4 regions of the Cellvibrio sp. genome follow, and region 2 is predicted to be linked to each of the others. Evidence: predicted binding sites of a transcription regulator. Region 2 holds the regulator's gene; each other region holds the start of a gene.
The links. The regulator sigma-54, encoded in region 2, starts transcription at its own class of promoters, with help from an activator protein. The targets are predictions, from matches to a motif close to TGGCACANNNNTTGCNNT.
Positions count from the first base shown of each region.

Region 1: ACWA6V_RS08810 (flagellar hook-length control protein FliK) is a predicted target of sigma-54. The motif match lies at 2,701-2,718, and genes of this name have one in related genera.
Region 3: ACWA6V_RS13500 (PEP-CTERM sorting domain-containing protein) is a predicted target of sigma-54. The motif match lies at 1,070-1,087, and genes of this name have one in related genera.
Region 4: flgA (flagellar basal body P-ring formation chaperone FlgA) is a predicted target of sigma-54. The motif match lies at 6,051-6,068, and genes of this name have one in related genera.

Region 1 covers NZ_JBRFPI010000108.1:1,005-8,141, forward strand. Annotated here, with positions in the region: gene ACWA6V_RS08795 (STAS domain-containing protein) at 154-459, shown strand; gene ACWA6V_RS08800 (ATP-binding SpoIIE family protein phosphatase) at 511-2,220, shown strand; gene ACWA6V_RS08805 (Hpt domain-containing protein) at 2,276-2,608, shown strand; gene ACWA6V_RS08810 (flagellar hook-length control protein FliK) at 2,790-4,355, shown strand; gene ACWA6V_RS08815 (flagellar basal body-associated FliL family protein) at 4,583-5,152, shown strand; gene fliM (flagellar motor switch protein FliM) at 5,163-6,233, shown strand; gene fliN (flagellar motor switch protein FliN) at 6,223-6,627, shown strand; gene fliO (flagellar biosynthetic protein FliO) at 6,638-7,137, shown strand, end outside.
Region 2 covers NZ_JBRFPI010000512.1:32-2,492, reverse strand. Annotated here, with positions in the region: partial or broken gene lptB (LPS export ABC transporter ATP-binding protein) at 1-426, shown strand, start outside; gene ACWA6V_RS20520 (RNA polymerase factor sigma-54) at 630-2,276, shown strand; partial or broken gene ACWA6V_RS20515 (HPF/RaiA family ribosome-associated protein) at 2,391-2,461, shown strand, end outside.
Region 3 covers NZ_JBRFPI010000213.1:2-6,896, forward strand. Annotated here, with positions in the region: partial or broken gene ACWA6V_RS13495 (TonB-dependent receptor plug domain-containing protein) at 1-563, opposite strand, end outside; cobalamin riboswitch at 686-877, opposite strand; gene ACWA6V_RS13500 (PEP-CTERM sorting domain-containing protein) at 1,237-1,878, shown strand; gene ACWA6V_RS13505 (TonB-dependent receptor) at 2,120-4,477, shown strand; gene ACWA6V_RS13510 (5-methyltetrahydrofolate--homocysteine methyltransferase) at 4,579-5,898, shown strand; gene ACWA6V_RS13515 (M15 family metallopeptidase) at 6,047-6,658, opposite strand.
Region 4 covers NZ_JBRFPI010000021.1:6,000-18,636, forward strand. Annotated here, with positions in the region: gene ACWA6V_RS02435 (error-prone DNA polymerase) at 1-2,824, shown strand, start outside; gene ACWA6V_RS02440 (DUF2177 family protein) at 2,945-3,349, shown strand; gene ACWA6V_RS02445 (hypothetical protein) at 3,374-3,616, shown strand; tRNA gene ACWA6V_RS02450 (tRNA-Arg) at 3,882-3,957, opposite strand; gene ACWA6V_RS02455 (flagella synthesis protein FlgN) at 4,129-4,605, opposite strand; gene flgM (flagellar biosynthesis anti-sigma factor FlgM) at 4,696-5,016, opposite strand; gene flgA (flagellar basal body P-ring formation chaperone FlgA) at 5,204-5,908, opposite strand; gene ACWA6V_RS02470 (chemotaxis protein CheV) at 6,132-7,088, shown strand; gene ACWA6V_RS02475 (CheR family methyltransferase) at 7,143-8,018, shown strand; gene flgB (flagellar basal body rod protein FlgB) at 8,302-8,703, shown strand; gene flgC (flagellar basal body rod protein FlgC) at 8,762-9,211, shown strand; gene ACWA6V_RS02490 (flagellar hook assembly protein FlgD) at 9,223-9,927, shown strand; gene ACWA6V_RS02495 (flagellar hook-basal body complex protein) at 10,055-12,484, shown strand.

The sequences.
Region 1 (7,137 bases), on a different contig from region 2:
TTTAGAGCGGTTTTGTCGCTTACTTGTTATGTTGTATAAGTCCCCAGCAACTATGGTTTTATAGGCTATCCTTAGGTTGTGCTGGTGCAGGGTAGTGGGTCACTTCCTGCCGACTGTATCAGGAATGTTCAGAGTTTTTTGATGAGGTAAGACATGGCGATCACGTCAACAGTTTCCCCTGATGGCAATCAAGTCACTATTTATATCCAGGGCCGCTTCGATTTTAGTTCCCATCAGGAGTTTCGCGGTGCTTATGAAAAGCTCGCCCAGGCTCCCATTTATTATCGTGTTGATTTGCAGGGTACTTCTTATCTGGATAGTTCGGCCTTGGGCATGTTGTTGCTGTTGCGTGATTATGCGGGCGGCGAACAATCCAATATCCAGATTGTGAATTGTGCACCTGATGTGAAAAAGATTTTATTAATCTCCAACTTTGAGCAATTATTTGATATCCAATAGGTGGCCATGCATGTCCAAATTGCGTGTTGAGTGATGTATGGAAGCGATTTTATGAATGATCTCCGGCGTTTAAAAATTCTGGTTGCCGATGATACAGACACTGACAGGCTCATCCTTGAAAGTATTGTTCGCAAAGAAGGCCATCACGTTGTTTCCGCTTGTAACGGGCTTGAAGCGATTCAAGTCTACTCCGCTGAAAAACCCGATATTGTATTGCTTGATGCGCTAATGCCAGAACTGGATGGATTTGGTGCGGCACGCAAGATCAAAGAGCTTGCAGGCGATGAATTAGTCCCTATTATTTTTCTCACATCTCTCTCCGATACGGAATCTCTTGTGCAGTGCCTGGATGCTGGCGGAGATGATTTTCTCTCCAAGCCCTACAACCGCATTATCCTGCAAGCGAAAATAAAATCTTTCAACCGCATGCGTGAAATGCACAGCACTATGCTGACGCAGCGCAACCAAATCGTGCAGTACAACAATCGTTTACTGCAGGAACAAACGGTTGCCAAACACGTGTTTGATAATGTCGCACATAGCGGTTGCTTGAACGCCAGTAATGTCCGTTATTTTTTATCGTCGCTCGCGGTATTTAACGGCGATGTACTGGTCGCAGCTATGCGCCCTAATGGCAGCATGATGGTGTTGCTCGGCGATTTTACGGGCCATGGTTTGCCCGCTGCAATTGGCGCTATGCCTCTGGCGTCAACTTTTTACGGTATGGTGCCGAAAGGCTTTTCCATGACCGATATCTTGCGTGAAATAAATGGCAAGTTAAAAAACATTTTGCCCGTCGGGATTTTTTGTTGCGCCACCATGATGGATATCAATTTTCGCAAAAAGCGTTTGAAAATCTGGAATGGTGGTTTGCCTGATTGTTTTGTGTATCACCATCAAGAGGGCAATATTACCCCGGTTAAATCAACCCATTTGCCGCTCGGTGTGTTATCCAATCGCGCTTTCAAAGATAACTGTGAATATTTTGAGTTGCAGAAGGAGGACCGGATTTTTGTCTGGTCAGACGGTATTCATGAGGCGCGCAATGCAGATGGCGATATGTTTGGTGAAGGTCGATTGAAAGAGGTGTTTAGCCGCAACAGCAAGCCTGAACTTTTATTCAATGACATCATTGAAAGCGTGCAGCAATTTGTTGGTAGTGGTGAAAAAGATGACGATTTATCCTTGCTTGAAATTCGCATGGATGAACCTGCGCGGGTAAACAGTTTCGCTAAAGAAGCCAGCGACAAGTTTGGCAACTCGGAAATTGAATGGACTATGGGGTTTGAAGTAAAACCCACCAGCTTCAAAGTGTTTGATCCATTGCCTATGCTGCTAAATGTTCTGATGGAGGTGCCCAGCTTACGCGCGTTTAGCAGCACGCTCTATACCATTCTCGCCGAGCTATACACCAACGCCCTTGAGCATGGCGTACTAAAGCTGGATTCTGAACTTAAAAAAACACCGGATGGTTTTTCCGATTATTATGAGTTGCGCGAGCAGCGAATTAATCAGGTCACTGAAGGGTTTGTACGCATTAATATCTCCCACAAGACCAATGAAAATGGCGGCCTATTAAAGGTGCGCATTGAAGACAGTGGTGATGGTTTCGATCATCAGCAGCGTTCTACCGACAATCTATCGTCATTTGGTTATAGCGGGCGTGGTATTGCGCTGGTAGAGAAACTTTGTGGTACCGTTACCTATCTGGGATGCGGTAATATCGTTGAAGTCGCTTTTTCATGGATGAGCGATGATTGATTCATGTTGATGAATTAACCCTGACCATTCCCCCATACGAATGAGATGCCGGCCAATGGAACATCTGGACTACGACACCTTAAATACGCTCAAGCAAGTCATGGAGGATGATTTTGCGTTGCTGATAGATACCTTTGTGCAAGATTCTACTGACCGTATCAGCACCTTACGTGCGGTTATTCAGGGTAGCGATGCCGATTTGATCCGCCGTGCAGCCCACAGTTTTAAAGGGAGCAGCAGTAATATTGGCGCTCCGCACTTGTCTTCATTGTGCGCCGCACTGGAAAAAAAGGCGTTGGAAAAGCGACTTGAAGCCTTGGATGTTGACCTGGATTCCATCGAAAGAGAGTTTGCCCAAGTTATGATTCTGTTGCGTTCTCTGCCCTGATTAGCGATTTATTTTTACCCATTTCACTTTCCCTCATTCTGCCTTATTGATCGACAACTATCCCGACCCGGGGTGGGGCTGTCATCGCGAATTGGCACCCGCCTTGCAAAGACTCTCCTGAACCGAATTGTTGGCTGATCAAGCGGCAAACCCTTGCCGTGATCAAGAGCAGGAGCAACAGATGAACAATGGCAATCTTTTGAATAGTCTATTAGGCATAACCAACGCAAACCCAGCGGTGAGTAAAGCCGCTGCTGCTAAAGCGCGTGCCGAATCGACTGAAAAATTCCAGCAGGCACTTGAGCAAGTGCGGCCAGAGGTTGCCGCCCGCAAACCGGTTGCGCGCAAAGAAAATCCGCCTGCCGAACCCGTGGCTGCCCGCCCAGCGCCAAAACCTGCAGCCCAACACAATTCACCGCAAGAAACGCACAAGGCGGATGCACCGCCTAAAGCGCGCAATGATACCCAGGATTCAGCGAGTAAAGCGGTAGAAAAGTCAGAGGCAGCGGTACCGGATAGGGGAGTAGATGAGCCGGTGATGGACGAACTAAACAAAGAACAATCAGCTGATTCCCAACAGCAAACACTGGCGGGCGAAACTCAAAAAGGTGAGGTGGAGAGTCAATCTGCCGATGACATAACCATTGCGCTGGACAGCCTCTTATTGGTGGCTCCCGTGGTTTCTAATGAAGGAAAAGTTGAGGAAGTGGTGGCTTCACCTGAAAGTTTGCTCAATACCGCGACCCCCCGGCCGTTGGTTTCAGGTGAGTCTGTAAATGAGGGTGATATTGGTTTGCCATTGGATAACTCTGTGCTTGATCCAGACGTGTTGGCAATACAACAGCCATCTCTTGTGCCTGTTGCACCTGTAGCGTCGGAGGTTTCCATAATGCCAGAGCTAGCGGCAGGTGCATTATTCGACAGTCAGTCACCCTTGGTGCTGACTACCCAGATAGCACCGGGTCACTTGGCTTCACTCACCATCACCGATGCCCCATCGGCGCAGCCAGCCGCTCTGCAAACGGTGGGCGGAGCCTTGCCTGGAAACTTGTCAGGTGAGCTGGCTCTGGATGACGCGGAGACTGAAACCGATGTATTGGCCGGCGATGGCACTGTTACAGATTCTGGGGAAAACCCTGATTTCCTGCTGCTTAACTCCAAAGCTGCGCTGAATAAATTGGCCGAAACCTCCATGACTGCTGCGACACTGGATAAGACAGCTCCCGCCGCTGATTTGGCAAAACCCGCACCGGTTAGCGCAGCAATTGAAACATTGACACGATTAGCCGAGACGCAATCACCTGCTACACGGGCATTTGTTGTTCAAACGGGAGTGCCAGTAGCAGTCGGTACACCCCAGTGGAGCCAGGCAGTGGGAGATAAAGTCCTCTGGCTTGCAGCACAAAATGTGAGTTCTGCTGAAATACGCCTCGATCCGCCCGAGCTAGGCCCTATGCAAGTCAAGGTGAGCGTCAATCAGGATCAGGCCACAGTGACTTTCACCAGTCCGCACCCAGCAGTGCGCGAAGCCCTGGATCAACAATTGAACCGTCTACGCGAAATGTTCTCCGAGCAGGGACTGAATTTGGTGAATGTGGATGTATCCGACAAATCCTTTGCCCAACAGAAGCGCGAACAGGAGGAGTCTGCTAAAAATTCAGGTAGTCATGGGTTGGATGAAGATGAATTGGCACCGCTGGCCATCACCCAGGCTATTTCCATGCGTCTGGTTGATCATTACGCATAGTTTTAATCCGTTCCTCATCAGTTAAGCCTCTTTTTTTTGCCGGGAACCTGATCAGATTGCTCAGGTTCTCTACATCTTTGTTTTGCATCAGATTTTTTTACTCATTCTAACCACCTTTCTCACGCTCACCCTCGCAAACCCTCTATCCGCTGCTAAGCTTTCAAAGGCGATACTGGCATAGGTATTGCTCAAACCCTTTTAGCCTTTGAAAGTGACGGAGTTTTGACATGGCGGCAGCCCCCAAAGCAAAAACTGATGCAGGCAACGCTGATGCGGCTGCAGATGGAAAAAAGAAAAAAAAGAAATTGTTGTTAATCATTGGTCTGGCGGTAGCACTGATCGCAATCTCCATCGGCGGTACTATTGTGGCATTAAAATTTTTGGCACCAGCGCCACCGGCGGGTGAGGCTGCAGAAGAAGAGCAGGCAGAATCGACTTTGGCGCCTGCGCTTTATTATGAAATGACTCCTAACTTTACGATTAATTTTAATGTAAATGGTCGCCAGCGTTATTTGCAGGCGGCAATCACCTTGTTGTATCGCGATCCCTTGCTGGAAGAGTTATTAAAGTTACATATGCCGGCAATTCGCAATGGTTTGGTCATGCTGTTAAGTGCCAAAAATTTTGAAGAGTTACAGACAAACGAAGGGAAAGAAACTTTACGGGAAGAAGCGCTGGAAATTATTCGCAGCCAATTGCAGAAAGAGCAAGAAGCCCTGGTTACCAGTGGCAAAAGCGAAGAGGTTTCCCCCTCGAATGTCGAACAAGTGTTGTTTACCAACTTTGTAATGCAATAAGGAAACCGCTGTGCAAGATTTACTCTCGCAAGACGAAATTGACGCGCTCCTCCACGGCGTTGATGACGGTGACATAGATACCGAGGGCGATGCTGAACCCGGTACGGTAAGAAACTACGACCTCACCAGCCAGGATCGTATTGTGCGTGGGCGCATGCCCACGCTCGAAATGATCAATGAACGTTTTGCCCGCTACACCCGCATCAGTATGTTTAACTTATTGCGTAGAACTGCCGATGTTTCAGTTGGTGGTGTGCAAATCCAAAAATTTGGCGAGTATGTCCATACGCTTTACGTGCCTACCAGTTTGAATATGGTGAAGTTTCGACCTTTGCGTGGTACGGCATTAATTATTCTCGATGCGCGCTTGGTTTTTAAATTAGTGGATAACTTTTTTGGGGGCGATGGCCGCCACGCAAAAATTGAAGGCCGCGAATTTACCCCGACTGAATTGCGCGTAGTGCAGATGGTATTAAATCAAGCATTTATCGATTTAACCGAGGCCTGGAAAGCGGTTTTCCCTATCAATTTTGAATATGTCCATTCAGAAGTTAACCCCTCGCTTGCCAACATTGTCAGCCCCAGTGAAGTCGTGGTGGTGAGTACGTTCCATATTGAATTGGATGGTGGCGGCGGTGAAATGCATATTACTGTTCCTTATTCAATGATCGAACCGATTCGCGAAGTGCTCGATGCCGGTTTGCAAAGTGACAGCGATGAGCATGACGAACGTTGGGAAAAAGCCTTGCGCGAGGATGTGCTTTCGGCAAGTGTGGATTTGGAATGCGACATCGTGCGGCGCGACATTACCCTGCGCGATATTGTTGATTTAAAAGCGGGAGATATTATTCCAATTGAATTCCCTGATTATCATGTATTGACCGCCAATGGTGTTCCTATGTTCAGGACCCAGCTAGGTCAAACCAATGGTTTTCTCAGTTTGAAAATTCGCGAATTTATTGACCGTCGCAGTGCTTACAATATAACCGGCACTAAAGGTGATAGCACAAAAACCGATGAAACAACTAATACTAAAGAAGAGCGTGTGACTGCAACTAAAGGTGGAAAAAATGGCAAATGATGATGTTGATCAAGACTCAATGGCCGATGATTGGGCTGCCGCTATGGCAGAGCAGGCTGATGTTGATGAAGCCATGGCCAGCGCAGTGTCGTTTGATGAATTAAAAAGTGAAGTGCTTAAACAACCGCCGGGCAGTCCGGATCTGGATGTGATTCTGGATATTCCAGTGTCTATCTCGATGGAAGTAGGGCGCACTTCAATTACGATTCGCAATTTATTGCAGCTCAACCAAGGTTCGGTAATTGAATTGGATCGTCTTGCCGGCGAACCGCTGGATGTATTGGTCAACGGTACATTGATCGCGCATGGCGAAGTAGTGGTGGTCAATGAAAAATTTGGTATTCGTATGACTGATGTTATCAGCCCTGCGGAACGCATTAAAAAACTGCGTTAGGAATAAAAGAATGCCCCTCGTCTTGTTAACAAAAATCCTTTCGTCATTGAGGTGCAAGCTCTTCGCTAAAGGACGAGGAACATTATTGTTGGCGATAGTGTTTTTCACTCAACTCAGCTATGCGCAAGGCGCTGCGACCACAGCGCAGATTGGCAGTGGCCGTCACCTGGTCAATGTAACTCTGGCATTGATGGGTATTATCGGTTTAATTTTTGCTATCTCCTGGTTTGTTAAGCGTTTTAGCCAAGGTGCTTTTTCAGCGAATGCCCACATTAAAGTTTTATCGGCTATGCGTTTGGGTACACGTGAGCGCATAGTGCTGATTGAGGCGGGTGGGCAGCAATTATTATTGGGGATTACATCAACCAATATTAATACCCTGCATGTATTTGAAACGCCGATTGTGGTGGATGGCAAAACCGAAAACCCATCTGACTTTAGCCGTAAGTTAATGGCGATCCTGCAGCAAAAGTCGTCGCTAACCCCTATGCAAGACTCCAACAATAAAAA
Region 2 (2,461 bases):
GCAATCCTGGAAACGCGCAAAGATCTGGATCGAACCCAGCGCCAGGAAAAGCTCGAATCGTTGCTTAATGAATTCCATATCACCCACATTCGCGACAGCCTGGGGATGGCACTTTCAGGCGGTGAACGCCGCCGGGTAGAAATCGCCCGTGCGCTGGCCACCGACCCTAAATTTATCCTTCTCGATGAGCCCTTTGCCGGTGTTGACCCTATTTCAGTCAACGACATCAAAGAAATTGTGCGCCATCTTAAAGACCGTGGTATCGGCGTGCTGATAACCGACCACAACGTGCGGGAAACGCTCGATATCTGTGAGACCGCCTATATCGTTAGCGAAGGGCACATTATTGCCGAGGGCGATGCCGAAACCGTACTCAGCAACAGCAAGGTACGCGAAGTCTATTTAGGCGAGCATTTCCGGCTGTAAAGATGGCTAAACCCGTCACCTCCGGTGTTACCAACCGCCCGTCAGCAACACCTTAGGCAACACACAAACAACTTGACAAGTAACATTATTTGATCATTAGGCATAAAGCTTGCTTAAGCTTATTGCTTGCGCGCCAAACCCTGACTAAACTCCACCTATCTGATGTTTTCCATCCTGCGTTATAAGGGTTTGTCGTTCACATAATGAAGCAATCTCTCCAACTCAAACTCGGTCAGCAGCTGACCATGACTCCGCAATTGCAACAGGCCATCCGCCTCTTGCAATTATCGACGTTAGACCTGCAGCAAGAAATACAGGAAGCGCTTGAATCCAACCCCATGCTGGAAGTGGAAGAAAGCTTCGATAGTCCCAGCAGCACCAATGATTACGAAGGGAGCGAACTGGATAAAGCGGATTACACCCGCCAATTGGAGATAGCCGCTGAAGCTGGCACTGACCACGGCACCGACTTTACCGCGAGCGAAAATTTCTCCTCCAGCACAGCCGACAACTACAGCGAAACCAATAGCTATTCCGAAGGCGGTGAAAGCTTCGGTGAAGGTGAAAGTGAAAGTTTTGGCGATAGCGATGTATACGGCGAAGGTGATGGCTTTAGTGCTGACAGCGGCGACTGGAGCGATTCCATCCCCAGCGACCTCCCGGTCGATACCAGTTGGGATGATGTTTACCAATCGTCCTCCAGCAGCAGCTCCAGCAACTACGACAACGAAGACAATGATTTTGAAAGTCGCCGCGCCGCAACTGATTCGCTCTATGACCATTTGATGTGGCAGTTAAACCTGACGCCCATGTCGGATCGCGACCGCGTACTGGCGATGGCAATTATCGATGCGGTGGAACCGAGCGGCATGCTGTCCATCACCATCGAAGAAATTTTTGAAGGTATGCGCGGCGATTTTGAAGAACTGGAACTCGACGAAGTTGAAGCAGTGCAGCACCGCTTGCAACAATTCGACCCTTGCGGTGTATGCAGTCAAAATCTATCTGAATGCCTGTTAGTGCAACTACAGCAATTTGATCCGAAAACACCGTTTTTGGAATCGGCAAAATTAATTGCCAAGCAATATTTGCCAGTGCTCGGCAGCCGCGATTATCGCCAGCTGATGCGCCGCACCAAATTGAAAGAAGCTGAATTAAGCCAGGCAGTGGCATTAATCCAAAGTTTGAATCCCCGCCCGGGGGATATGATCGCCAACGGCGATACCGAATATGTCGTACCTGATGTATTCGTTGAAAAGCGTGATGGCCGCTGGATAGTGGAACTCAATCCGGATATTGCGCCGCGCCTGCGCATCAATTCCGACTACGCCTCCATGGTGAAACGCGCCGACTCCAGCACCGACAACACCTTCCTTAAAGATAATTTGCAGGAAGCGCGCTGGTTCTTGAAAAGTTTGCAGAGCCGCAATGAAACCCTGCTGAAAGTGGCGAGTTGTATTGTGGAAAAACAGCGCGGCTTTTTGGATTACGGCCCCGAGGCGATGAAACCCCTGGTGCTACACGATATCGCCGAAATTGTGGAGATGCACGAATCTACAATTTCACGTGTGACCACACAAAAATACATGCATACCCCGCAGGGTATTTTTGAACTGAAATATTTTTTCTCCAGCCATGTCAGCACCGACAGCGGCGGCGAATGTTCATCAACTGCGATTCGCGCAATCATCAAAAAATTGGTGAGCGCCGAGAACCCGAAAAAACCGCTCAGCGATAGCAAGATTACCGATCTGCTAGCCGAGCAGGGGATTCAAGTGGCGCGCCGCACCATCGCCAAATACCGTGAATCACTCAATATTCCACCGTCGAATGAACGCAAAACTATTTAGCTATTTAATTGTATTAGTTGTAGTACCAATAAAGTTCGGATCAAAAAAATTCATGGATGTAATGCGAGGTTGTGCCAGCCGCAACCGTTTTGTTTCTAGCGAGAGGAAGTATCTATGCAAATAAATATCAGCGGTCGCCATGTAGAAGTTACCGATTCCATGAGAGAGTATGTAACCAGCAAAGT
Region 3 (6,895 bases), on a different contig from region 2:
AGATTATCAGTACCGATGGTTGCACTGATTGATCCATCCACTTCACCAGCAACCGCACGACGGGTGATGATATTGATCACACCACCAACCGCTTGATCACCGTAAAGAACACCCGCACTGCCCTGCACAATTTCAATGCGCTCTACATCTTTTAATGAGACGGTATTTAACGCAGGTGCAGCGAGTGACGGATTATTTAATTTGCGTCCATCCACCAGCACCAACACGTTGTTAGCACCCGACAAACCGCGCATGGAAGCAGTCACATTGCGCGCGCCGCTACCGTCTGAGTCTGTTAATTGAATCCCCGCTTGCGTGCGCAACACTTCAGATAATAACTTTGCACCACTTACGCGAATTTCTTCTTCAGTGATAACTTTAATTTGTGTCGCAACCGGCATCTGCACGGTTTCGCTGCGTGTTGCGCTCACATAAACGGTTTCAAGCTTTTTCTCTGCCGCAAATGTTATTGGAGCGATGATACAAACAATGGCAGCACTCAGGCTGCTGATTAAAAACGCGCGCGATTGGACGGGCATTTGGTTAGTTGACTTTCTAGACATGAGATTCCTCAATCCTAAATGGGATGAGGGAGGGAAAGCGGAAAAAGAGGTATGGACGCAGCCCAAAATACACACAGATTTCCACCGATGTTGCCCTCCGCGACATCGTGAACAAAAGGAGCTATGGCTCCGGGTGTGAGGCTGGTATCGGACTCATGCTGCAAGCAGCATTTACCGTTGCGGGGGCAGTGTCGGGGTTGTATCACCTTTACTCTCTATTGGCGAATACGCACCGACTTCCCATTGACTCTGATCCTGGCGCTCTCGTTACAGAGAGTAATTGCCCATCAGACACCTCGGCGCGCAAGTTACGAGGTTACTTAGGGCGAGTCAAGCGCCAATAACCCATCTCGATTTTACCGATTCAGGCATCTGCCTATTAATAATTAAAAAGTCTATTTCGATATAACTGATAGAACCGTCAACGTCGAAATGTTTTACAGTGCACATAATTATTGCTTGATCTATCACCTCAAAACCCTTGCGCACCAAGCCACAGCATAAATTGGCCTCCTTTTTGCTCTACATTTTTCAGCAATCCTTTTTAGGGCAATATAAAAAAAAGATTGCTTTTCTGATTCTTCCCTAGTTCATGTTGTTCCCGATATTTTTCGGGGAATAAACAACACACCGGGACGTATATTTAAATTCTAAAGTTTAGGAGAACTTTACTATGTCAAACTTTCTCACCAAATCATTGCTCGCATTAACTGCATGCTCTGCACTCTTGTCTTCTGTTGCTTTTGCAGTACCAGTTACAGATGTTCAGGAGTATGCGAATAACACCGCTACCGAATATTTTGTTGACCAAGACGCTAACAAATACAACTCACCCTATTACAGAGGCGCTCAGGAAGATTGGGGCTGGAACCATGCTGCTATCGCAGGTACCTTCACCTCAATCGTGTTGGATATTTCTGCCTTTGACGTAGATGAGTTTGCTCCAGGCTGGCAAGGTGAAATCGACATGATTTATGTGTTCGATGGCAGCAGCTGGTTAGGTATGGGTAATCTGGACGGCGCAAATGATATTTGGGCTTTCACTTCTATCGATTTGACTTCATACAGCTGGGCACAAGCTCAGGTTAATGCTGGCTTGCAAGTCAAAATGGATATCGATTTGAATCAAGAAGGTTGGTATGTCACTTTGGGTAAAGCAACCCTGACTGTTGATGGCGGCAACCAACAATGCGTACCAACTCCAGGCGTTCCTTGTACTCCAGTGTCAGAGCCTACCTCTCTCGGTTTGCTTGGCTTGGCGTTGGCCACCCTTGGTCTTGGCTTGAGACGCAGAAAAGCAAAAATCGCTGCTTAATAGCGATTTAGCTTTTGCCCCAAAAAGCCCCATCCACAAGATGGGGCTTTGTTGTTTTTATAGCCCTGCCTTTTCCTCAAACCTCTCCCCGACAGATATTTAAACACTCCACCGCAAGCTTTGTTGCCCACGTAAACGTTATAGTATAACATCACAGAAAATTTCAATCGCTAGTCAACCTGACTGGCAAATCTGTTTTGCTACTGTTGTGGAGAGAGAGATGTTGGTTATCAAGAAAAATATGACTAAGTCCTTGCTGTGCCTGGCAATAGTCGCCGCCAGCCACTCGGCAATGGCGCAAGTGCAAGGCGTGGTGCGCGATGAACAAGGGCAGCCAATTGCCAACGCCAGTCTGGATGTGGTGGGTTCCAACCTACAGATACGCACCAATGCACGCGGCGAATTCAGCCTTCCTATCCAAACCGGTAAAGAAGTCGAGCTGCATGTAAAAGCCCCGGCATTTATGCACAAAACCTTTCATCTTGCGCAGGGCGATCAACCTGCCGAGCTGGTACTGAGCAGCACCGCAATGGAAGTGGTGAATGTGGTTGGCCTGCCTTGGCACGCATCCAATATGGAATCGGCGCAGCCAGTGACTGTGCTGGGTGGTGAACAACTGCGCGACCGCCAGGCATCTACGCTCGGTGAGACGTTAAAAAATGAAGTCGGGGTCCACTCCAATTATTACGGCCCGGTGGCGAGCAGCCCGATTATCCGCGGCCTTGAAGGTCCGCGCGTCTTGATCGCCCAGAATGGATTGGACGCTGGCGATGCCTCACGCGTTGGCCCCGACCACGCCGTGGCAACCGAAGCCTCAACCGCGCGCCAGATAGAAATCCTGCGCGGCCCTGCCACCTTGTTTTATGGCAGCGGTGCGATTGGCGGTGTGGTGAATATCGTCGATGACCGTGTACCGCAAGGCACCGATACCTACGGCGAATGGCGTTTGGAGCGCGACTCCGTCGCCAATGACAAACTTGTCTCCGCCAGTGGCAATACCGGCGTGGCCAATGTGGGTTTGCATATGGATGGATTCTGGCGTGAAGCAGACGATTATAAAATCCCCGGCGCTGCAGAAATCGAAACTCATGAAGAGCACGAAGAGGAAAATCACGCAGAGCACAACGAAGATCGTTTAGCCAACTCATCCACTGAAGCAAAAGGTTTTAACCTGGGCACCAGTTACATTGTGGATGAAGGTTTTGTCGGCCTTTCCTATGGACATCTTGAACGCCAATACGGTATTCCCGGTCACGGCCACGAAGGCGAAGCGGTGGATGTTTACGCCGATTTAAAACAGGACCGCGTGCAATTCCTGAGTGAACTCTCGCTTGACGACGACTGGTTCAGCGCAATCAATACCCGTTTTGGTTTTACCGATTACGAACACAGCGAAATTGAAAATGGTGCGATTGGAACGACGTTTAACAACGAGAGCCAGGAAGCGCGTATCGATTTATTCCACCACCCACTCGCGGATTGGCGCGGTGCAGTGAGTGTGCACTACAAACACGCCGACTTTTCGGCAATTGGTGAAGAGGCATTCACACCACCCAGCGATACCAGCAGCGTCGCATTGGCGGTAATGGAAGAGCGTCACTTTGGCGATGTGCTGGTGCAATTAGGTGCGCGCATCGAACAAGTCAAAGTATCAGCAGACAACATGCGCGTCGATTTAAATGAACATCACCATGAAGATGAAGGCGATCACCACGACGAATACTTAAGCGTATTTTCTATCGATAACGAATCAACACCGTTTAGTGCCTCCGCCGGATTGGTGTGGGATTTCACCCCCGGCTACAACCTCGCCTTTTCTTACACCCATGCAGAACGCTCACCTTCTGCAGCAGAATTATTTTCATTCGGCCCACATATTGGCTCGGGCTTGTATGAAGTGGGCGCACTGCTACAAGTCGTGGAAGATGAAGCAGGTGAATTTCATTTTGATTTGACGCGTGCGGATATCGAGTTGGAAACCTCCAACAATATCGACCTTTCGCTGCGCAAATTCGAAGGCGATTTTGGTTTTATCCTCAACGCGTTTTACAACAGCATCGACAATTATTACTACCTGGCCGATACAGGCATGACACGTGAAAGTGCGCATGACCATGCAAGTGAAAGCGGTGAAGATGAACACGAACATAGCAGCGAATTACCGGTATTTATTTATCAGGCGCGCGACGCAAACCTCTATGGTTTTGAAGGCGAAATCATTTGGCAATTGAGCACGCCGTTCAAACTCAGCCTCACCAGTGACTATATTCGCGCGCAATTGGATGAAGGCGGCGATTTACCGCGCATTCCACCATTTCGGGTCGGTGCGCGCGGTGAATATGAAATCGGTAACTGGCGCGCCGAATTAAGTGGCCAACATTATTTCGAACAAGACCAAACCGCTGCCTTTGAAACCAACACCGACGGCTACACGCTCATTGATGCGCAAGTGAGTTATTTGTTCAGCGACCAACTAAAAATTTATCTCAAAGGCCACAACCTCACTGACGAATACGCACGCGTGCACGCTTCCTTCCTCAAGGATAAAGCTCCGCTACCCGCACGTTCATTTGCAGTAGGTATTAGCGGCAATTTTTAGTCCTTAATTTATTCTAATCCACTAGGCATTAGTCATGCCCGCGCAGGCGGGTATCCATAACTATTGTCTGAAATAAGCAGTCTTCAAAAGGTAAACGAGAAATGAAAACAAATGTGCTACCGAGCCTTACATTGTTATTTGTTGTCGCGCTTCTCAGTGGTTGTGGCGGCAGCGATACCAAAATTGTTGAACGCGAACCTGTCCCTATCGACGATGACCATGATCACGATGATGAAGTAACAACACAGGGACGCTTGTTAATTTCCATCAAAGACCAAGCTAAAGTCAGTGTGGTTGATCTCAATGAGAAAAGCGTCTTACATGAAATGGCTGTGAGTGAAGCGCCCAGCGCGCTCTACTCAAGCCCGAACAATCGCTACGGTTTTATTATTCAGCGCACTGCTGACCGCGTTGATGTTATCGATGGCGGATTGTGGCAAGAGGATCACGGCGATCATTTACACGATTACGAGCAAGCTCCAAAACAGATGTTGTTCAGTACCAACAAAACACGACCAACACACTTTACCGGCACCGATAAACAATCCGTGATTTTTTTTGATGGCAACGGCGAGACTGCCACACCCGCCAGTGTGGGCGTATTTACTGAAACAGATATTACCAACAATACCGCAGGCACAGTACTGGAATACTCTACCCATATGCACGGTGCAGCCCAAGGGCGTGGGGATTATTTAATTTCCACGGTGCGCGATGCAACCACCACCAGCACCCTGCCTGACCGGGTTGCGGTTTATCGCGCGCACAATGGTTACTTTGTGGATGAAACTATTTTCAACGAAACCTGCCCCGGCCTGCACGGCAGCGCACAAAATGAAAACCAAATTGCGTTTGGCTGCACGGATGGAATCTTGGTTATCACCCAAACCGGTACGACGTTCACCGCGAAAAAAATTGCCAACCCCGCAATTTTTACCGGTACCACCCGCATAGGCACTGTGATTAGCGACAATTCTGTGGATGAGTTTATCGGCATAGCGGCAGGGCAATTTTATGCAATCAATACCAGCACCAATACCATCACCCCTGTTAATTGGATTGATGCCAGCATTACTCCTGCACCCACAGCTAGCAGTTATGGTTTTGCCGACGACGGAGCGCTTTTTGTAATTTTGGATAATCAGGGCAAGCTAACTATTTTAAAAAGCGACGACTGGAGCCTTAAGGCACGAGTACAAACCATTACCAGCGATATCACAGCACTGCCTACCGGCAGCAAATTTGAACTAGCATTAACACCAGGGCACTTTGCGTACGTGAGCGATCCAATTGCCAACCAGATTAAACAAATACATTTGGATGAGGCAAAAGTGAGCACCACAATCCAATTGGATTTTGTACCTAATAAACTGACTTGGTTGGGTATTGCAGAACCTACAGCAGGAGAACACTCGCACTAACCAGGGAAAATTTATTGATTAATTGTGGCAGACGGCTTAAGCGGCAGCGGCTGGAGTGTAATCACCCGCCGCTGAATTAACACTCCGATTTATGGTTTTTATGTCTGGCAGTATAGAAGCTAAACGGATGATTCACCAAAACAGGGCATTAGCTATATACGCCTTTGCCTGACGCTTTGCGCGCACGCAATTCAGCCAACATATCGCGCTCTGCCAAGTTGGCGGCCCATAGTGGCCGCAGTTGGTAGTGGGGTTGGTCGACAATGGTTTTCCAATTGCCGCCCCACTCCAAACCTAATTCCATCCCCAATACCCCCACCGCTTTGTATTTGTGAGAATCCCCCAGATATTTAGCCCCCTCAAAAATACCTATATCAAATGCGATACCAAAATTGTGGTTGGAAAACCCACCCTTTGCATTAGTGACTTTATTACCCGGCGCGGTTCGCCCCTGCGCATACAACGCATCTTGTTCTTCATAGGTACGCAAACCGCTCAGGATTTTTATCGACATGCCATTCGCACTGGCCTTTTGCACCAGCGCACGCGCAAAGGGTTGGACTTCCGGCAGGAGGGTTGCGATAGTTTTTTCACTGCGCGCATCAACGGGTTCCAAAGCGCCCACCACTTGCACCATTTCAGCTTTAGTGACCTTACAGATTTTTTTATAAATCGCACCCCATGTTTCCGGCCCGGCTTTACCATCCACGCCTATACCCAACTCTTGTTGTATTGCAGTAATCATTTCATCGATACGCATGCTGCTCTCCTTAAACATCACAGGGTTAATGATGGAGTTTTAACGCACAAATAATGACGCAGGGAAACGGCTCTACTAGAGCACAGGTACACGAATGGGTAAATGCCGTGAATAGCACAAAAGCGAATAATCAAAAATTTGCATAGCATTAGTTGTTAGTGCATATCTGCTCTACAGAAAAATAGCGAATACAGATTCTGAATATACTGGATTACCCATAGAATTATTTAGTTAGGC
Region 4 (12,637 bases), on a different contig from region 2:
TCGCCGTGCATCCAAGGGCGAATATGAAGCGCATTTTGAAGATCTGCGCTTCCGCTTGCAGCATTGTTTAATCATTTGGTTGGGGCAATTAGGCAGCGATATTATCGAACCGGAAACGGTGATCGATCAACTCTATAACGCCTTTAAACATCGGTTATGGATTGGTATTGATCATCAATTATGGGGTGGGGAGCAAGAAGTATTTCCGCGCTGGTTGGCGCTCAGTCGCAAGAAAAATATTCCGCTGGTTGCGTGTGGCCATGCGTTGATGCACAGCAAAGAGCGCAAACCACTACAAGATACCCTCACTGCTATTCGGCACAATACTTCTATAGATGAGCTAGGCACACGGCTTGAACCTAATGCCGAAGCTTATCTTAAATCCCTTGAGCAATTGGCGCGGCTGTATCCTGATACATTATTGCAGGAGACTTGCACAATCGCTGATTTGTGTACTTTTTCTATGGAAGAGTTGTGTTATCAATATCCTGAAGAGTTAGTTCCTGAAAATTACACGCCCATTCAATATTTACGCAAGCTAGTCTACTATGGAAAACATGATCGTTGGCCCAATGGTGTTCCTTCTCATGTAGAAGAAACAATTGAAAAAGAATTGCGTTTAATTGAAGAAGAAAGCTACGAATATTTTTTCTTAACCGTTTACGACATTGTGCAGTTTGCTCGTCAGCAGAATATTTTATGCCAAGGACGAGGTTCTGCAGCCAATAGTGTGGTGTGTTATTGCTTGTTCATTACAGAAATTTCACCTGACAAAATCAAGGTCCTATTTGAGCGCTTTCTTTCCAAAGAGCGGGATGAGCCACCGGATATTGATGTGGATTTTGAACATTCCCGCCGCGAAGAAGTTATTCAATATATTTACACTAAATACGGGCGAGAGCGCGCCGCTATTGCAGCGACTGTTATCACTTATCGTTCACGCAGTGCTGTGCGTGATGTGGGTAAAGCCTTGGGCATGGAAGATACATTGGTTGATTTACTGGCAAAGTCGCTCGCATGGTGGGATAAGCCTGTCGATCTTGTTAAACGAATTGAAGCTTCCGGTTTGCAAGTGCAACAACAAGTGTTGAAGCATTTTTTTATTTTGGTAAGCCAGATTCTCGGTTTTCCCCGGCATTTATCCCAACATGTGGGGGGATTTATTATTGCGCAAGATAAAATTAGCGATTTGGTTCCTATCGAAAATGCATCCATGCCAGATCGCACCTTAATCCAATGGGATAAAGAAGATCTTGAAGCTATGCGTTTGCTCAAAGTTGATGTGCTGGCATTGGGAATGTTGACGGTATTGCGTAAAGCGCTCGATTATATCCATAGCTACAATCCGGCTATTCAATCATTAAAAGATATTGAACCTGAAGATCCCGCTACCTATGAAATGCTGTGCGCAGGCGATAGCGTAGGAACTTTTCAGGTTGAGTCGCGTGCGCAAATGTCGATGTTGCCGCGTTTGAAGCCGAGAAAGTTTTATGATTTGGTAGTACAAATTGCGATTGTTCGCCCCGGTCCAATTCAAGGTGGCATGGTGCATCCCTATCTGCGGCGTAGGAATGGACTTGAAGAAGACGACTCGCCCAACGATGCGATAAAAGAAGTATTAGGCGCAACGTTTGGAATTCCTATTTTTCAAGAGCAGGTCATTCGCCTTGCGATGGTGGCCGCCGGTTTTACCGGCGGCGAAGCAGATCAGTTGCGTCGCGCTATGGCAAGTTGGGGGAAAAACAGTACGTTAATGAAATTTGAGAAAAAATTTATTGATGGGATGTTGCAAGGTGGTTACGAAATGGATTTTGCCATTCGCTTGTTTGAGCAAGTAAAAGGTTTTGGTGGCTACGGATTTCCCGAGTCCCATTCTGCGAGTTTTGCGCTGCTGGCTTATGCCTCATCCTGGATAAAATGCCATCATCCAGCAGCATTTTATTGTGCGTTATTAAATAGCCAACCGATGGGATTTTATTCGCCATCACAATTGATTCAAGATGCGCGGCGCCATGATATTGCAGTATTGCCGGTAGATATTAATTGCAGTCACTATGAGCATCGATTGGAAAAAGTTGCAGCGTCTGTTTCTTCTCACCCATTTGGAATACGCTTGGGTTTTTGTGAAATAAAAAATCTGGATCACAACAAGGCACAATTGTTGCAGGTATGGCGAGCTGAAAAACCATTCAGTTCTCTACAAGATCTTTCTCGACGCTCAAGCTTAACAGCCATCGATTTGCAATATCTTGCATCTGCCGATGTGTTGCGCAGCTTAGCCGGTGACAGGCATGCATCGCGTTGGGCTGCAGCGGCGGTTAATCCTTTTTCTGAATTGTTGGATGATGCAGAAACTACTGATCAGGATGATTTGTTTACGGCTGCCCCGACGATTGAGCAGGATGTATTGAATGACTACGATACGCTTGGCTTGAGCTTGCGCCCGCATTTGATGTCATTGTTGCGAAATGAATATCCATTTAACCGTTGTAAAACATACGCTGAACTTAAAGATCTCCGTCACGGCAGTTTTGTCCGCGTCGCCGGTTTGGTGACCGGACGGCAGCGCCCCGGTACTGCCAGCGGTGCATTGTTTTTAACCTTGGAGGATGAAACCGGGAATATCAATGTCATTGTGTGGAAGGGCACCCAGGAAACATTTCGCCAGGCTTTGCTGACGTCCAGATTATTGTTAATCAAAGGCACAGTTGAAGTGAATAACGATAATGTTTCCAGCCCGGTGGTTCATGTTATCGCAGGCCAATTACATGACTATTCAGCGCGTATTGATTCTTTGTCGCTAAAATCGCGCGATTTTCATTAGTATTTACTCTCTCTATCAATACCTGCAACGAATGATTCGATTTCTCCTTTCACGTTAGCTACCGCACAGACCTTTTTTCTCCTGGCTGCGATCATTATTAATTTGTGATGGTGAATTTCTATGCCCTACATTGCTGCTTATCTCGGTGCGGCGGTTGTATTTTGTGTAATGGACTTTGTTTGGTTAACCCTGATCGCTAAAAGTTTCTATCAATCACACATGGGGGAGCTCATGTCCGTAGAAGTCAGAATCGTTCCGGCGATAATTTTTTATGTGTTGTATCTGGCAGGATTGGTTTTATTTGCTATCAGCCCGGCACTGCGCGAGCAAAACTGGTTAATGGCCGTCGGTCTGGGCTTGGGATTAGGTGTTATTGCCTATGGCAGTTATGACCTGACCAATATGGCAACTTTAAAAGGTTGGTCTTTATCCCTCACGTTAGTCGATATTGCGTGGGGCGCTTTTGTCAGTGCCGTTTCTGCGCTGGCAGGATTTTATGCGGCAAGAATATTTGCCGGACATTAATATTCATTAATAGCGGAGTAGGCGATGTCTAAAGCACCGGAAAAAGTGGCATTTGCCATGGAGGTAAACAGCAAAATCAACGCGTTGATCGAATGGATTATTGCAAACAATCCTAACAACGAAAACTCTTTACACAAAGATGCCTTTGCAGGCGTGCAGGAGGAGTTTCGCAAAATTGCTTGTGGGCTCGATGCGCAAACCTTGGAGCCTGAGCCTTCTGAGGGCGGAGCCCAATACGTGAGCGTTACTCCCGCGCCTTGGCCGTGATTTCTCCTATTCTTTGTAATGAAGAGTCCATCTCTTTTGCTCGCAGGTGCTAATGGGTGTCTCGGGGAGTTATTTGATGTATCTGCGGAGCCTGAAGAATTAGTTGTTTAGCTTTTGTCGTGCTTGAATTTAACTTCGATCACACTGGATAAAAGTTAATACAAAAAATCTTCTATCTGGATGAGCTGTTTAATAAGCTTGCAAAGGAGAAGGCGATGAAGGAAGTTTTTCGGCGATGAGGTATTTTTTTACAGCAATAATAAAGTGGTGTCCCCACCAGGAATTGAACCTGGATCGCCCGCTTAGGAGGCAGGTGCTCTATCCATTTAAGCTATGAGGACTTGATGGGTTAACGCGAAAAAACCGGTGTAGGAATTTACCAGCTGCGCTAAGCGGCGGGCATTGTAAGAAGTTTTTCTACAGAATCCAAGGTGTAAACCTATTTCAGGACGGGACATTAAAAACAAAAAAGGGCACAACCCCAAGGTTGCGCCCTTTTTGTTATGTGGTGATCAGGCCTTGGCGACTGTGTAGGAGGAGGTGTACTGGGTTTTAGCACCCTGTGCATTATACAGTGCTGGTGCTGCAACTTTACCTCGTAGCAACCCGAGCAGATGACTTAGTGTTTGTTGGGAGCGTGCGATCATTTTGCCGTTGATGTCGTTCATTTTTTGGCAGTCTTCAAACTCACTTACCAGCATTTTCCATTCATCGCGCAGTGGTAGCGTGGCTGCATTGCGCTGCAGAAATAAATCCCAACCATTTGCATTAGCCGGTAAGCTGAGTGCGTTCAGTATTTGCTGACGTTGCTTGGCGCTGTTATTTAACTGCTCGACCAGTATGGCCTTTTGCTCAATAATTTGTGGGAGTTCATCTTGTTTGCGCTGTTCAAGCAAGATGCGCTCTTGCGCTAACAAGTGTTTGAGTTGGGAAATAGCAGCAGAATCCTGCGTAATCATCTGGCGCAGTAAAGTGATATCGAGAGACATAGCAACCTCTTCATTTTGGGGTGACACAAATTAAATCGAGCGAATCAAAAACACTCCGGGGGAGAGTGCGTTTAACTCCTAAAGCAATTCTTAGCCCAGAAGATCGTTCTGGTTGAGCATATTCTCAGCAATACGCTCAGCGTTGATCTCGAAGCGGCCTTCAGCGATTGCGCGTCTAATTTCGGCGACTTTATCCATATCAACATCTGGCGCATTATTGATTTTGGCCTGCAGGCGCCCCAAAGTTTGCGCTTCTTGGCTCAGCACCACCTGATCACCAAGGCCCTTGTTTGCGGGGGCAATATCGGCAGGAACAGGTGCTTTTGCCTCACCCGTGTTCGGTGTTGCGGGCTTGCTGCGGGTACCTTTGGTGCCCACAGAGTCCAGTGAGTTGTTGGTGTTAAAGTTCATTTTGTTCCCCTGTTTGCCAATGGCGATTAACCCCATCAGCGATTAACTGTAAAAATGCCGCGGTTGCTATGTCGTGACAAAGGATCCTCTTTAATCTAGCCCAACGCTGTGTATTTAAAGAGTCCCTAGCAGGCTATCGGCCAGCTGTTGCTTAACTTTAGCAATAAATTAAAAAAACTTTCACAATTCAGAGGGTTTGGACTACCCCTTGCCGAACAACTATCCCACTGATGATTCGCTCAGATGAGTTATTGCGCACCCTGATTGTTTGACCTATGCGGCCATCGGTCATTGCGGTGCCTGCGCTACTGACTTTGATGCTCCCCGCGAGCGCTTCCAAGATGATAATTTCACCGCGCTTAATCGCAGTGGGGGCATCGAGAGCGGCAGATTTAAAGGGTTCGCCCCGGCTAATATTCCGCTTTGCTTGTTTGCCAATAATGTCGCTGGTGGTGGTCAGAAAAGCCTGCCGGATATCACTGATATTCATCAATTGGCTGGTAATGTGCTCGCCGGTGATTAGCTCGCCGCGAGCGATATTGCCCTGCGCCACAGGCGTTGGGCGGTAAATATTGACCTGTGCCGGGACGTGTACTGACCATTTCTTGCCGCTTTCGCACGTGGCTTTAACGCTAATGTTTCCCCCGTAACCTGTCGTGTCCTGAGTGGTGAATATGGGTGGTGATGCGCAGGTCTCCAGGCGCAGGCGGTTGTCCAGATTGCTTACGCTGATGTCGATACGTTCATGCTCAATCGTTGAATACTCTTTCGCCAAAAAACTGGCAATGTCCTGTTTCAATTGCAGTGGTGGATAAACTGGTGCGGCACCAATAGTGGACGAGTAGGTGATCAATAGAGCTGATGCAGCAGCTACGCCCGAACTGTGGCGCAAAATATTCCGCAAGAAAGTTCTGTAAAAACTAGGAAGTTCCATATTTTGTCCTATCCTCAAGGGTAAGAACTGAGTGCCAGTCTGGATCATTAACGACTAAAGCCTGACACTTTTTTGCCGCTAAGCTGCTTTACTAAGCATCAAAGCAAATACTGTGCCGTATAGCTGTGGCCAATTTGCAGATGACCTGAGCCGGAAATTTGAGAATAAATGAGGTAATTGCATGGCTGGTGTAATGGATAGTGTCAATCAGCGTACACAGTTGGTTGGGCAAAACCGTCTGGAGCTCCTGTTGTTTCGGCTTGGCGGTCAGCAGTTGTATGGCATTAACGTCTTCAAAGTAAAGGAGGTGCTTCAGTGCCCGCAACTCAATGCGATTCCTGGTCGTAGCTCGGTAGTGCGTGGTGTTGCCCATATCCGTGGTGGCACCATACCCATAATGGATATGAACCTTGCGATTGGCCGCCGCGAGTTGCCGGATATCGAGAGCTGCTTTGTCATCATCACCGAGTACAATCGCACCGCACAGGGTTTTCTGGTGCGGTCTGTTGAACGCATCGTCAATATGAATTGGGGCGATATTCATCCACCACCAAAGGGAGCAGGCCGCGAGCATTACCTGACTGCTGTCACCCAGGTTGATGGGCAATTGGTGGAGATTATTGATGTAGAGAAAATCCTTGCCGAGGTCTCACCGGCGCGAGAAGAAGTTAGCGCAGGTGTGATTGAAGACGGTATCGCCGATCGCGTAGTACAAAAACATGTATTGATCATTGATGACTCGACTATCGCGCGCAAACAAATCCAGCGTGTAGTTGAAGGAATGGGAATTAAAACCACTGTCAAAAAAGATGGCGCAGAAGGTTTCCAATACTTAACTGACTTGATCAAAGAAGGAAAAGATCCTTACGCAGAGCTCATCATGATTATCTGCGACATCGAAATGCCGGAGATGGATGGTTACACTTTTACAGCTGAGGTGCGCAACCATCCTGAACTGAAAAAACTGCATATCATCCTGCACACATCTCTCAGTGGTGTATTTAACGAAGCCATGGTGCGGAAGGTGGGGGCAGATGATTTTCTCGCGAAGTTCCATCCGGATGAGCTGGCAAAACGCGTAAATGATCGCGTCCTGGCGATTACCGGTGAAAGTTTGTTGCCACCTGAAGAAGCCTGACTTTGTATTGCCGTTGCGAATTGACGCGCGGCAATTGTTTTACATTGGAAGCCTATGATTAATAAAGAGTCACCTTTTGCCAAACCGGTGGGCCGAGACAATATTGACCAGGCCGAGTTTGATCAATTCCGTCAATTCCTTGAAGACGCCTGCGGCATTTCGCTGGGCGATAACAAACAATATTTAGTAACCAACCGTATTCGCCGCATTTTGGAGGAAAATAATATCGCGTCATTTGGTGAATTGGTGCGCGCACTAAAGCTGGGGATCAACCGCAAATTGAAAGACCAGGTGGTCGATTCCATGACCACCAATGAGACTTTTTGGTTTCGCGACATCTATCCCTACGACCATCTTAAAAACACCTTGCTGCCGCAACTGATGGCAGGCAATAACCGCATGTTTGGCCCGGTACGCATTTGGTCTGCTGCTTGCTCATCGGGGCAGGAACCTTATTCCATCAGTATGATGGTCGAGGAGTACAAGCGTCAGGCGATGGGTAATTTGGCGCGGCAGGTGCAAATTGTGGCGACTGATTTGTCATCGACTGTCTTGGATCAGGCCAAGCGCGGAGAGTACGATAAGCTGTCGGTCTTACGCGGGTTATCTGCCGAAAGATTAGAGCGCTACTTTGATAACCCTACACCTGTTGTCTGGCGAGTAAAAAGTCTGGTGAAGGAGCGTATTGATTTTCGCTCACTCAACTTGATGGATTCCTACGCTGCATTGGGCAAGTTCGATATCGTTTTTTGCCGCAATGTGTTGATTTATTTCAATGCCGATTTGAAGCGGCAAATCCTGCAAAAAATCCACGCCTCCTTAAAGCCGCAAGGCATTCTCTTCCTTGGTTCGTCAGAAGGTTTGGCCGGTGCGGCTGATTTGTTTGAAATGGTGCGCTGCGAGCCGGGTATTCTCTACAAAGCGATTTAGGCTTTTCAGTGCTATTCACTTTCCTGAAACCGGGCTTTTTTCCCGGTTTTCTTTTTTTGGGGCTATTTGCCGTTCCCTTGCAGCTTGTCTCCATGAGCGGAAAACCTTTGCCGCTTGGCTATTGCCGCTTTTAAAAAGCCACCGAAAAAGATTTTTATAATCCTTTAAAAACAATGGTTTATGTTTGTTTTTGACCGTTGGCACAGGCGTTGCTTTGTTGTAAATAACAAAAGGTCACAACCGCTTTGGTTGCCACCTGTCATCTCTAGAAGGCGAACCTGATATGTCTATCTCTTTCGACAAAGCACTCGGCATCCACGAATCAGCGCTGCACTTTCGCTCTGAGCGCGCGGGTGTGCTGGCAAATAACCTCGCCAATATTGATACCCCGAATTTCAAAGCAAAAGATCTGGATTTCAAGCAGGCGTTGAACCAAAAGATGAATGCATCCCAAGGCTTTGATCTCTCTACCACCCAATCGCGTCATATTGATGGCAGTGGTTTCTCAACAGATGAAGGCGACGTTCTCTATCGCACACCGCAACAGCCATCCATTGATGGCAACACAGTTGAAGATCAAATTGAACACGCGGAATACATGAAAAATGCCTTGGCATTCCAAGCGAGTTTTCAATTTCTAAACAGCAAATTTACCGGGTTGCGCACAGCGATTCGCGGCGAGTAAAACCGTTATTAACTTTTGGTGGGCGTTTTTTCTGAACACATTTTGTAGGTATTGAATCATGGCACTTGGAAATATTTTTGATATCGCTGGCACCGGTATGAACGCACAAAGTTTGCGTTTAAATACCACCGCCAGCAACCTGGCGAATGCGCAATCAGCCAGCTCCAGTGTGAATGAAGTCTATCGCAGTCGCCAGCCGGTGTTTGCTGCTATCCAACAAGACGCCATGCGTGCCAGCGTTACTGAAGGCGCTTACAGTGATAACGAAGTTGATGCGGCAGCGGGCGTACAAGTGCTCGGTATTGTAGAGAGTGATGCACCGCTGCAACGCCGTTATGAACCAACGCATCCAAAGGCGGATGAAGAAGGTTATGTGTATTACCCCAATGTGAATCCGGTTGAAGAAATGGCGAATATGATTGCTGCATCGCGTTCATTTCAAATGAATGTCGAAGTGATGAATTCAGCCAAACAAATGGTTCAACGCGTTTTAACGCTTGGTCAATAAGGGGCTGAATCATGACTGTATCTAATGCAACAGCAACTAACAATGTTGCCGACAATCTCAGCATCACTAAAAAGCAAGAAACAAAAAAGAACACCAACGAACTGGGGCAGGCTGCGTTTCTTGAATTGATGATCACGCAAATGAACAATCAAAATCCATTAAGCCCGCAAGACAACAGTGAATTTGTGGCGCAACTGGCACAGTTCAGTTCAGTGGAAGGTTTGGAGCGTTTAAATACCAGCTTCAATAGTTTTATGTCTAATAATGCGCTGCAAGCATCGTCCTTGGTTGGTCGCAGTGTGACGGTGGAATCGGATACCAGCACCTTGGTAAAAGGAGGAATTGTAGCAGGCAGTGTGGACCTATCTTATCCCACCAAGGATATGAAAGTCAGTATTTATGATAGTACCGGTTCGCTTGTACAAGCTATCCCTGTTGGCGATGTGCCCGCTGGGGAAGCTGTATTCCGTTGGGATGGTCAGAATCTGGAAGTGAATGGTGAATTGCTGGATTGGGAAGCCGATGAAGATTCGGTTGCCGCCGCCGGTAAGTACCGTTTTGAAATCACAGCGACCCAAAATGGAAAATCTGAAGCGCTGAATACATCGCTCAGCGCCAACGTGAATAGTGTGACTATTGGTGAAAATGGTGCGCTTATTTTGAATCTTGCAGGTATAGGTGCAGTCGATGCCAAAGATGTAAAACAATTTAATTAGTGATTGTTGGGCTTGGAATTTATTTTATTTAAAAATAGTTACGTTAAAAGTTGGCTGAATAGTTTCTAAAAGTTGCGTCATAAATTACAAAGTTTTTAGCCATTAATCGTTATGGTCGAGGTGTAATATGTCTTTCAATACAGCGTTAAGCGGAATTCGTGCGGCCAATACCGATCTGCAAGTGACCGGTAACAATATCGCCAATGCCAGCACCATTGGTTTCAAATCCTCGCGCACGGAATTTGGTGACGTATATACCAGCACCTTGCTTGGTGGCGGTTCAAACACCGCTGGTAGTGGCGTGACTATTCAAAACATTCGCCAGCAATTTACTCAGGGTAATTTGAAATTTACGCAAAATGAATTGGATATGTCGGTCAATGGTGAAGGTTTCTTTGTAGTGGAAAAAAATGGTGAGCGTCTGTTTACCCGTGCAGGTACTTTTGGGTTGGATAAGGATGGTTACATCGTCAATGGTACAAACGCGCTGTTGCAAGGTTTCGCTGCAGATGCAGATGGTAATGTTAGCGGGGTATTGGGTGACTTACGTGTTGATGTAAGTTCACAGGAGCCTCGTCAAACAACGGCTGTACGTGCATCGCTCAATCTCGATTCTAATGAGTTGGTCCTGGAAACTACTGGCTCTGAATTTACGACTAATGGTGCTGGCATCAATTTGGCAAAATTGGGCGCTAAAGTTGCTACAACCACCAACTTGAATGTCGGCGATATTACCACCGGTTTTGTTCCTATTACCTTCAGCCCCACCAATACAACAACATTTAATATTACCCGCATAGATCCAACAGGAACTGTTATTGACGATGTGGATTTGATTTTAAATTCAGGCGCTGCAACGTCTCCCGCAGCGCTGGCCAATTTAATCAACTCTGCCAACTTTGACAATCCATCAGCTGTGAATGTGCAAGCCTTCGTGGACGATATAACTGGTGAGTTATCGTTTCGCGATATGGCAACCGGCGTTGCGTCTACTATCACTATCACAGTAGATCCAACATCGGATGTTAACCCCTTAACAACGGCACTGAGTGCTGTGGATAGTGCGGTTCCCGGTGTTGCACATCCTACTGCCCATACCCAGGGTATCCCCAAGGTTACCAATGATTATGGTTCGCAGACATTGATTATTCGCGGCCCCAATGGAACTGATCTTCCCTTTATCAGCGAGTATGGTGCAGGTGCTAATAAAACTGCGTCGGCGTTGAATGCATTGGCGGGAGTTTCGGCCACTGCGACTACGACTGCGACTTTATTTGCCGATGATCCTTTAGCTGTTCCGCCGAAGGTATTTTCCAATAATGGCTCATTCAAGTTGAATGGGGTGTTACTGAGTGACACTACCAATATGTCAGTCTTGATGGACGAGATTAATGATTTGAGTTCATCAACGCTTTTTGGAATTTCGGCGGATCTGGATGACGATGGTAATTTGGTGGTCACTTCGGCAACCGGACGCGATCTCGAATTTGCATTTGATGCTGCCGGTGGTTCGGCTGAAGTTCAAGGTTCACAGGGCGCTGCACAGATTGTGAACGATGATGTGAATGCGGTAGTTGTTGGCGGTACTGTCACAGTCACCATGCAAGAGGGATATTCCGTTTTAAGTAGCACCCCCACTGTGCCAGTCTTTGGTGGAAGCATGTTTGGTTCTATTAATATCCCTAACTTTTTCACTCCAATCCCCATTAATGCATTTAGCCCCACTGATCAGAAAACCTTTAACCATGCAACATCTACTACTGTGTATGACAGTTTGGGAAACGCGCATGTTATGCGCCAATACTTTGTAAAACAGCCTTATGACGCGGCAGATCCTGCTACGTCAGCTAACCATTTGAAAATGTATGTACAAATTGATGGCCAAAATGTAGGTGATCCTGATCCGACTTTGCCGTCGCCCCAAAATACTGAGCCGACAATGGCATCATTCAACCTTCATTTTGCCCCGGACGGCACGATTGATGAGTTCGCAACTGATGCGATTCTTATTTCTAACTGGACTCCATTGGGTGAGGATGGCGAACCCATAGGCGCGCTGGCTCCATTGAATGTTTTGCAAGGTGGAACAATTCCGGTGGCAGAGCCACCATCAAGCTCCAACTTTTTAATTGATCTAGCGGGTAGTACGCAATTTGGTAGTGTATTTGCCGTAGAAGAGTTGGATCAAAATGGTTACGCAACTGGCCGTTTGGCCGGGTTGGATATTAGCAATACCGGCATTGTATTCGCGCGTTTTACCAACGGCGAGGCACAGGTATTAGGGCAGGTGGCGCTGGCCAACTTCAGCAGTGTTGAAGGATTAAAACCAGTAGGTGATACCATGTGGGCACAGACATTTGAAACGGGCGAGGCGATTATTGGTGCGCCTGGTTCTGCGCAATTGGGCAATATTACGGCCGGTGCTGTGGAAGAGTCGAACGTGGATTTGTCTGAGCAGTTAGTGAACCTGATTATTGCGCAACGCAATTATCAAGCGAATGCAAAAACCATTGAGACAGCTAACGCCACCACACAAACAATCATCAACCTTCGTTAATAGGTTGGATGGGTGGAGCTCAGCAATACCCATCAATATCTACCCTGGCCAAGCGGCAAACAGCGGAAGCAGTTTGCCGCTTATTTATTCCGCTGTTTTTATGCTCCGCGTTTGCCTTGTGTTTATTTCAGATTTTACTATTAATATCAATGG